2 regions of the Marinobacter sp. C2H3 genome follow, and region 1 is predicted to be linked to the other one. Evidence: predicted binding sites of a transcription regulator. Region 1 holds the regulator's gene; the other holds the start of a gene.
The links. The regulator sigma-54, encoded in region 1, starts transcription at its own class of promoters, with help from an activator protein. The targets are predictions, from matches to a motif close to ANTGGCATNNANNTTGCTNT.
Positions count from the first base shown of each region.

Region 1 (4,958 bases):
CGGCTGGACGACAACAAGGGCATCGCCACCTACACCGGCGACGTCATCGTGACCCAGGCCGACACCCGCCTGGACGCCGACAAAGTGGTTCTCTATCGGAACGCCGAGGGCCTGACCCGAATGGAGGCGGAGGGCAAACCCGCTCATTACCGCCAACCCGCGGAGAATGACCAGGGAGAAACCGACGCCAAGGCCCTGACCATCACCTGGTCCGCCAAGGATGAGCTGCTGATTCTTGAGCGGCAGGCGGTGATCACCCAGAACGGCAATGTCTTCAAGGGCGATGTGGTGCACTACGACACCGCCAACCGGGTGGTCACCGGCCAGGGCAACCCCAACAGCACGTCCGGCGACGGTGGCCGGGTCGAGATGGTCATTCAGCCACGCAGCACCAAGCAGGAATCCAATGGCAGTCCTCAGGGCCAGTAACCTGGCAAAAAGTTACAAGCAAAAGCAGGTGGTCATCGACGTCTCCCTGGAAATCCAGAGCGGTGAGATCGTCGGCCTTCTGGGCCCCAACGGCGCCGGGAAAACCACCTGCTTTTACATGATTGTTGGCCTGGTGGCGGCCGATAATGGCCGCATCACCATCGACGGCCGAGACATCACGCCGCTGCCCATGCATGGGCGAGCCCGCGCCGGCATTGGCTACCTGCCCCAGGAAGCCTCGGTGTTCCGCAAACTGACCGTCCGGGACAACCTGATGGCCATTCTGGAAACCCGCAAGGAGTTGAACCGGGCGGATCGGGAGGCCCGGGTGACGGAACTGCTGGAAGAATTCCACATCACTCACATCCGTGACAGCGTCGGCATGGCCCTGTCCGGCGGGGAGCGCCGGCGGGTGGAGATCGCCCGCGCCCTGGCCATGGAGCCGGCGTTCATTCTGCTGGACGAACCGTTCGCCGGTGTGGACCCGATCTCCGTCAGCGACATCAAGCACATCATCCGCCACCTTCGCGACAAGGGCATCGGCGTGCTGATTACCGACCACAACGTGCGCGAGACCCTGGACATCTGCGAGAACGCCTACATCGTCTCCGGCGGCCACATCATCGCGTCCGGCAACGCCGATGACATCCTGGCCAATCAGCAGGTCAAGGACGTCTATCTAGGCGACGAATTCCGACTCTGAACCACCGGCCCAATTGTCTTGCCGGGTCGGAACCAGTAAACTCGGCAAAGAACTTGCTTATCTGCCCAAGTAACGGGCAGATAAAGGCTTTTTTCTTTTGTTCCAACACGATACGCGCCACGAGCGACGGTTCCTGAATCATGGTGATGAAAGCGTCCCTACAGTTAAAGCTGGGTCAGAGCCTGACCATGACCCCCCAGCTGCAACAGGCCATCCGGCTCCTGCAACTGTCCACGCTCGATCTGCAACAGGAAATCCAGCAGGCCCTCGACTCCAACCCGATGCTGGAAACCAGCGAGGACGACGACCACGGCGATCACGAGGACGGCCAGGGCAATGACGCCCGGGACGACGGCGCCGAGGCGCGGGAAACCGCAACGACGGATACCGAGACTGGCAGCGATCCCCAGGACGACTGGGGCGCTGAGGACATCACCACAGACTGGACGCCGGAATCCAACGCGGACAGCACCATTCCGGATGACCTGCCTGTCGACACCGCCTGGGACGACATCTACCAGTCCGCGCCGGCCTCCTCGTCCCGCAACGACGACGAAGGCGACAACGGCGACTTTGAAAGCCGTAACTCCGCCACCGAAACCCTTCAGGACCATCTCCTCTGGCAGTTGAACCTCACGCCCATGAGTGACCGGGACCGGGCCGTGGCCCACTCCCTGCTCGACGCCGTGGACGACCGGGGCTACCTGACCAGCACCCTTGAGGACATCCATGCCGGGCTGTCTGACGAGACCGACGAGGATCCCCTTGAGCTGGACGAGGTGGAAGCGGTGCTGCGCCGGCTGCAGCACTTCGATCCGCCGGGGGTGTTCGCACGTGACCTGCAGGAGTGCCTGCTGATCCAACTCAACCAGCTGCCGCCCGACACCCCCTGGCTGGCCCAGGCGCGGCTGGTGGTGACCCACTACATCAACCTGCTGGGCAACCGGGATTACGCGCAACTGCTGCGCCGCAGCCGCCTCAAGGAAGACCAGTTGCGGGACGTACTGGCGCTGATTACCAGCCTGAACCCGCGCCCGGGAGATGTGATCGACCAGGGCGAACCGGATTACGTGATTCCGGACGTGATCGTGCGCAAGAACGAGGGCCGTTGGCGTGTGGAGCTGAACCCGGAAATTGCCCCGCGCATCCGGGTCAACGCCGGATACGCCGCGCTGATTCGCCGGGCGGACTCCAGTGCTGACAACACCTACCTTCGGGACCAGCTGCAGGAAGCCAAGTGGTTCATCAAGAGCCTGCAAAGCCGCAACGAGACGCTGTTGAAGGTGGCCACCCGCATCGTCGAGCACCAGCAGGGTTTCCTGGACCATGGCGAGGAAGCCATGAAGCCGCTGATTCTCTCGGACATCGCCCAGGCAGTGGAGATGCACGAGTCCACCATCTCCCGGGTGACCACCCAGAAATACATGCACACCCCGAGGGGCATCTTCGAGCTGAAGTACTTTTTCTCCAGCCATGTCAGCACCGATGAGGGCGGCGAATGCTCGTCCACCGCCATCCGCGCGATGATCCGCAAACTGATCGGCGCGGAAACCCCAAAAAAGCCATTGAGCGATAGCAAAATTGCAGCCATGCTAGGGGAGCAGGGCATCAAGGTGGCACGACGCACCGTGGCCAAGTACCGGGAGGCAATGCACATTCCGCCTTCCAATGAACGCAAACGATTGGTGTAAAACAGGAGAGACGCCTATGCAACTCAACATTTCAGGCCATCATGTAGAATTGACCCCCTCCCTGAAGGACTACGTCATCGAAAAGTTCAATAAGCTCGAGCGCCACTTTGATCACATCTCCAATTGCCAGGTGACCCTGGAGGTGGATAAGGTGCGGCAAATTGCGGAGGGCACCATGCATGTGTCTGGCGGAGAAATCCATGCAAAGGCGGAAGATCAGGACATGTACGCGGCCATCGATTCCCTGATTGACAAGCTGGACCGGCAGGTCCTCAAGCACAAGGAAAAGAACGTGGAGCGGATGCACGGCAACGGCCAGCGCTGAGCGCCGCCGTTTCCCATTCGATCCGCTGACAAAACGCGCTGCGGCACTGACGAGGTGCCGCAGCCTTTTTTTACCAGACTGCAGTCGATCCCATGAGCGACCCATCCCTGACCATAGACACCATCCTCTCGCCCGAGCTGACCCTGTGCCGGGTGCCCGCGTCCAGTAAGAAGCGGGTACTGGAGTTCATCGCCGAGCAGATCCACCAGCGTGATGAAACGCTCGATGATACCCAGATGTTCAACAACCTGGTGGCCCGGGAGCGCCTGGGCAGTACCGGCATCGGACAGGGTATTGCCATACCCCACTGTCGGCTTGAGGGCCTGGACCGGGTGATTGGCGTCCTGCTGACCCTTGAGGAAAGCGTGGAGTTTGACGCCATCGACAACCAGCCGGTGGACCTGGTGTTTGCCCTGATCGTGCCCAAAGAGGCGACCAGCGAGCACCTTGAGCTGTTGAGCCAGCTCGCCGAGAAATTCAACCAGCGCTCGTTCTGCGAGCAGCTGCGCGCCAGCGACAGTGCCCGGACGCTGTATGAGCGGATGACGGGCAGCGCCGCCTGAGGCGGCCACCAACGAGGGTCCCGGACATGAAGCTGATCATTGTCAGTGGCCGGTCAGGTTCCGGCAAAAGTACCGCCCTCCACGTACTGGAGGACCTGGGCTTTTACTGCATCGACAACCTGCCCATCGGTCTGCTGTTCCCGCTGACCCGGGAAGCCACCAGTCAGGCCAGTACCGGACGGCTGCACCGCATGGCGGTTAGCATCGACGCCCGCAACCTGTCCGGCGAAATCGCCAATTTTGGTGAGATCTACGCCCAGCTCCAGCAGACCGGCGTCAACGTCGAGATCATCTATCTGGACGCGGACGAACAGGCCCTGCTGCAGCGCTTCCACGCCACCCGCCGGAAGCACCCGCTCAGTGACGACCGCACCTCCCTGCGGGAAGCGATCAGCCACGAAAAGGCGCTGCTGGAGCCGCTGTCCAAGCTGGCGGACCTGTACGTCAACACCACCGGCATGTCCATGTACGAGCTGCGCGACCAGATCAAGCAGCGGGTCGCCGGCCGCAAGGGTCAGGAGCTGGCCCTGTTGTTCCAGTCGTTCGGCTACAAGCACGGGGTGCCACTGGACTCCGACTACGTCTTCGACGTTCGCTGCCTGCCCAACCCATACTGGGACAACAGCTTGCGCAAATTCACCGGCATTGATCCGCCGGTCATCGAGTTCCTCGAACGGGAACCGGCCACCCGGGACATGGTCTCGGACATCACCGGCTTCCTGGACCGCTGGCTGCCCTCCTTCGCCGACAGCAACCGCACCTACATGACCATTTCCATCGGTTGCACCGGCGGCCAGCACCGGTCGGTGTACATCTGTGAGCAGCTGGGGGCGCATTTCCGGGCGCAGTACGCCAACGTTCAGGTCCGCCACTCCGAGCTGCCCCATTTGCAAGCCCGCGGAGAGATCTGAGGCACCATGATTCGTCGGCCCATTACCATCATCAATAAACTCGGCCTGCACGCCCGCGCCACCGCCAAGCTGGTGGCCACCGCGTCCCGCTTCGACAGCCAGCTGCGGATTGCCCGCAACGGCCGGGAAGTGGACGCCAAGAACATCATGCAGGTGATGATGCTGGCCGCCAGCCAAGGCACGGACGTGGAGCTGATTGCCGAGGGGCCGGACGAGTCCGACGCCATTGCCGCCCTCGTGGCCTTGATTGACGATTACTTCGGAGAAGGCGAGTGACCGACCTGCTCGAAAAGAGCCAGGCCAGACAGCGTCTCCGGTCGCTCAACGAAGCCCTCG
Region 1 is NZ_JBBBNZ010000001.1:997,595-1,002,552, reverse strand. Features, by position in the region: gene lptA (lipopolysaccharide transport periplasmic protein LptA) at 1-429, shown strand, start outside; gene lptB (LPS export ABC transporter ATP-binding protein) at 407-1,132, shown strand; gene V3388_RS04385 (RNA polymerase factor sigma-54) at 1,279-2,823, shown strand; gene hpf (ribosome hibernation promoting factor) at 2,840-3,148, shown strand; gene ptsN (PTS IIA-like nitrogen regulatory protein PtsN) at 3,241-3,711, shown strand; gene rapZ (RNase adapter RapZ) at 3,738-4,622, shown strand; gene V3388_RS04365 (HPr family phosphocarrier protein) at 4,629-4,898, shown strand; gene mgtE (magnesium transporter) at 4,895-4,958, shown strand, end outside.

Region 2 (4,958 bases), on a different contig from region 1:
GAACAAGAACATTTTGCCGCTCAAAATACCGATAGACGCGCTGCAGGTTAGCACCGTTCAGACTTCCACTAATCAGTTCTGGATGCCTCTCTGCGGCTTCTCTCGCGTTCTGATAAAAGCGACCATTTCTTCGCAGAAATCGGATACCTGACTCGGTCCGCTCAAACGGGTCCCTGAGACAAATAATTATTTTTGCTTCAGGGTTGTATTTACATATTCTCTCGAGCGCATCGTCACTCAGAATATAATCGTGACTGAACTCACCTGATATTTGACCTGACTTCGGGGCGTCAAATTGACGGTGATACCAATTAAAGCCTTTATCGTAAAGTTGATCAAAAAAGTATATATCTTTCCCAGGCGGAACATTGAATTTGGGATGCTCGGATAATACCTGATACAGCCAGGTTGAAGCAGTCTTGGATGGGCCAATAAAGAAAAAGTCTACTTTCATTTACGATTCACGAGTTTCCGGGCACGTTTTCAGCCTCGATGTCGGCATTTACATGCATTTTCCCATAAATTCTTTCGATACACTCTTCCACCCCAGAAACGTCGACCTGCCGGTACTGATGAATCAATGGAAGGTCGGCTTTAAGCTTCACATAAACTGATGGAAAGATTCGGATTGCTTTGGTCGCAACTTTACAGGCCTTTTCAGACTCCCCCTTCAGAACCAAAAGCTCGATTTTTCTCGCCTGGACCAGGTTATGCGGACGCCAATGGCTCATTTTATCAACCCGTTCCAAATCCCTATCATAGGCACCCTCATCCGGTAAGATGCGCTGATAGATGAGAAGCTCAGCGTAAGGTCCGAGGAGGGAGTCACTCTGCCACGCTCGAACATCTCTTATTGTTTCAGCATCCCAAACGTCCTTGCCTCCAGCGTGTATCAACGCCCAGTACCCATTAATAAGGTTGTACCCAAGCCCGAACATAACCACTAGTGTCGCTACGGAAGTCGACACACTGATGGACCGGCTTGTCAGGTTGAATTTCAGCCCGGGGAGGACCAGGGAAACAACGCCGAGAAACACGACCAAATACTGAAGATACCATAGCGGGTATTCGACGTTGCTGTATACGAAGATCACGCCGAGCAACGACGCCTTCCAGAACCACTCTGCAGTTTTTGGCGATTTCAACACAAAATACGTTGTAAAAATGATGGCGGCAGCCAGAACCAGCAAACCGAGAAGCCCTTCCTCGGCAAAAACCATGGTGAAAATGTTGTGGCTGTGGGTTGGCAGCATTCCGGGATGCCTGCCATCCGTTATTAGGTCGTCCCACTGATAGCTGTAGGAAGAGTAATTGTCGGGGCCTACACCAAAAATGGCATGATCACCGATACCAGCGGCGATTTTCTTCGCCTCGGCCAAGCGAATTCCCAAATCTGAGAAATCTCTGGTCGATGCGGCTTGGTCGACACCCGGACGAGCCAGCTCAGTCGGGCCAGCGTATCTCATAGCGCTATCGATTGCGCCAATTGATCCAAAGGCTAAAACGACCGATGCAGTGATCGTTAAGCCCAACACTTTAAATTTACGGGCTACTGATTCGTCGCCACGTGAATTGGACCAGCTCATTGCAAGCGTTATAAGAACAACCGCAATGTAAAGGATCACGGACCGGGTATCGGTGAGTATTTCTGTTACGGCGGCAAAGTAGAGCAGCACTCCGGTAAAAAAGGTCCCCACTAACCCACGTATGTTCAGGTAGATTACGGAGATAGCGCCGATCATGACAGCGCTTGCCGTGAGGTTGTACTGATTGATCAGACCAGGAAGGCGGCTGCTTCCCGCTTCATCAATACCATATACTCTGAGCATCCCGTAGAACTTCGCGACACCCAGCAGCGCTTGCAAAACCAATAAAATAGCGAAAATCGCCGCCAGTGCAGTGACGAGTTTCTGTTCTGAAAAGAGCGTGCTCAGCCGCGAAAACCAGACGATCGAGGCGAGACCCACGAACCAGTAAATCAGAACCCACAATCCGGAGGCTCTCAGGCTGTACTCGTTAACGGTAAACGAGATGGTAAGAACAACGCCCCACACCAGCCAAAGGACCGCAGCTGATGACACCATACGCCTCTTTGGCATGAAGGCCCAACTAACCACCGCTCCAAGAACCGCTGCATATCCTGCGATGAACTCTTCGGCAAACGAACCAATCGGGATGTAGTGAAACGGCACGCTGAAAGCAACAAGAACCAGGGTAGCGATCAAGAATAGGTGCAGGGTGGGCTCGAAGTGCCTCATGAGGGATCCATTCAAGCTGGGTTAAAAAAAAAGGGCGTCTTGCGACGCCCCTTCCAAGCACAGACGCTTGACCGATTATTTACAACCAGTCGGAACGTAGTCCTGCTTCCAGGAGCCCGCGCCGCCAGCGCTGACCGTGCAGGTCCACACGCCGCTAGCCGTACGGGTCAGGGTCACGGTGGCGCCCTTGATAGCCGTAGATGCATCGGTACCCAGTTTTGCACTGATCGTGCCTGAACCATTGGTGAAGCTTACCGTGGGCACAGCAGACATCAGGTTGGAGCTGGTGAAGCCCAGCTGGGACGCCGCACTCGGATCGGTTCCGCGCATGAGTTGCTCTTCGGTCGCAGTCTTCAGGTTTGAAACCTCACCGACTACCCGGGTGACCTGAGTCCGAGCAATGTAATCCTGATACTGAGGAATAGCGATAGCCGCCAGAATACCAATGATCGCCACAACGATCATCAGTTCGATCAGCGTAAAACCCTTCTGGGCATGGTTGATCTGGATATTTTTCATTATCGACCTCATTTGTCGTTGATCTACTCATGATGGCCCGGTGCCGAGGGGTTCGGTCCCGCGACCGGCGATGAGCCTGCGTGTAGTAAAGCATCGTTTGTGCCAATTGCAAGATAATGTCAAAACGCCCCGGGATTTCAGGCACCTGCCACTGAACGTGACGGGGGTCACAGTGGGCATGAGCACGCCTTTGTCGCCGCGATGCGTCAATCGGTGACGAAATTGGTCACCGTTATTTTTGGGGCATGTTTTGTTTGTGGGCAGGTTTTGGGGTGATCTGAAGCTCGGTGCAGGGCAAGGGGTCAGATGAAGGTTTTCATCTGACCCCGGGCTTGGACCAAGGCTTCCGACCCACCTCGAGGCTTTGGCTTTCCAAAGCGGCCCGGGCCATCTAAACTCAGCGGTACGGACCGAGATCGGTTTCAACCACTTACACCACCTTTTTGATTTCTTTTATGGCGACCAATAAAACCAATGTGACGCTGACCGGGCTGGCCCGTCGTTTTGTGGAGGACGGGATCCTGGATGAGGACGTGGCCCGCGATGCGTTCCTGCAGGCGTCCCAAAACCGCATTCCGCTGATCACCTACCTCACCCAGAACAACCTGGCTAATAGCAGTAAACTGGCGTTTTCCGCGGCCATGGAGTTTGGCATGTCGGTGCTGGACCTGGAGGCGTTTCTGCCGGAGATGCTGCCTGAGAAGGTGGTCGACGAGAAATTGGTCCGCAAACACAACGCGTTGCCGCTGTACAAACGGGGAAACCGCCTCTTCATTGCGGTGTCGGACCCCACCAATATCCAGGCCCTGGACGAAATCAAGTTCAATACCGGCCTGAGCACTGATGCGGTGCTGGTGGACGACGCCCGCCTTCGGGCCGCCATCGACAAGTATCTGGAATCCCAGGATACGTCCATGGGCGATCTGGACGATGCCGACCTGGAAGGCGTGGAGACCGAGGGTGGCGAGCAGGACGACGAGGGCGCGGTGTCCGCCACCGACGTGGACGACGCGCCGATCGTCAAGTACGTGAACAAAATGTTGCTGGACGCGATTCGCGGCGGCGCATCGGACGTTCACTTCGAGCCCTATGAAAAGGTCTATCGTGTTCGGTACCGGACTGACGGTATTCTGAAAGAAATCTCCCGCCCGTCGATCAAACTCGCGCCGAAGATTTCCGCGCGGGTCAAAATCATGGCTCAGCTCGACATCTCCGAGCGCCGGGTGCCCCAGGACGGCCGGATCAAGATGAAACTGTCCAAAACCAAGGCCATCGATTTCCGGGTGAACACCCTGCCTACCCTGTGGGGTGAGAAGATCGTTCTGCGGATTCTGGACCCGAGCCAGGCCAAGCTCGGCATTGACGTGCTGGGCTACGAGGAAGATCAGAAGCAGCTCTACCTGGAAGCGCTAGAGCAGCCCCAGGGCATGATTCTGGTGACCGGCCCGACCGGTTCCGGTAAAACGGTCTCGCTTTACACCGGCCTGAACATCCTGAACACCACTGAGCGCAATATTTCAACGGCGGAAGACCCCGCCGAGATCAATCTGGAAGGCATCAACCAGGTCAACGTGAACCCCCGGGTAGGCCTGGGCTTTGCCGAGGCGCTGCGGGCTTTCCTGCGGCAGGATCCGGACGTAATCATGGTGGGCGAGATCCGCGACCTGGAAACCGCCAACATCGCGATCAAGGCGGCGCAGACGGGCCACCTGGTGCTCTCTACCCTCCACACCAACTCGGCCGCCGAGACCCTCACGCGGATGATGAACATGGGGGTGCCCGCCTTCAACATCGCAACCTCTGTCAGCCTGATCATTGCCCAGCGCCTGGCGCGGCGGCTATGTAATAGCTGCCGGGATGCCGCCGATGTGCCCCACGATGTGCTTTTGAAGGAAGGGTTCACACAAGAACAAATTGATACAGGCTTCACGTTGTACCGCCCCAAGGGCTGTGATAAATGCAATGGGGGTTACAAGGGCCGCGTGGGCATCTACGAAGTGGTCCGTATCACAGACGAGCTGGCCAACATGATTATGGAAGAAGCCAGTTCCATCAAGATTGCAAAGCAGGCTCAGGCGGAAGGCTTCCGCACCCTGCGCCAGTCCGCCCTGATGAAAGTGATGCAGGGCGTGACCAGCCTTGAGGAAGCCAACCGCGTGACGAAGGATTAAGCATGGCAGA
Region 2 is NZ_JBBBNZ010000002.1:715,448-720,405, forward strand. Features, by position in the region: gene V3388_RS08325 (sulfotransferase domain-containing protein) at 1-454, opposite strand, end outside; gene V3388_RS08330 (Wzy polymerase domain-containing protein) at 462-2,258, opposite strand; gene V3388_RS08335 (pilin) at 2,334-2,777, opposite strand; gene pilB (type IV-A pilus assembly ATPase PilB) at 3,233-4,948, shown strand; gene V3388_RS08345 (type II secretion system F family protein) at 4,951-4,958, shown strand, end outside.
Region 2: the regulator sigma-54 is predicted to act here: its motif matches at 2,865-2,884, upstream of V3388_RS08335 (pilin).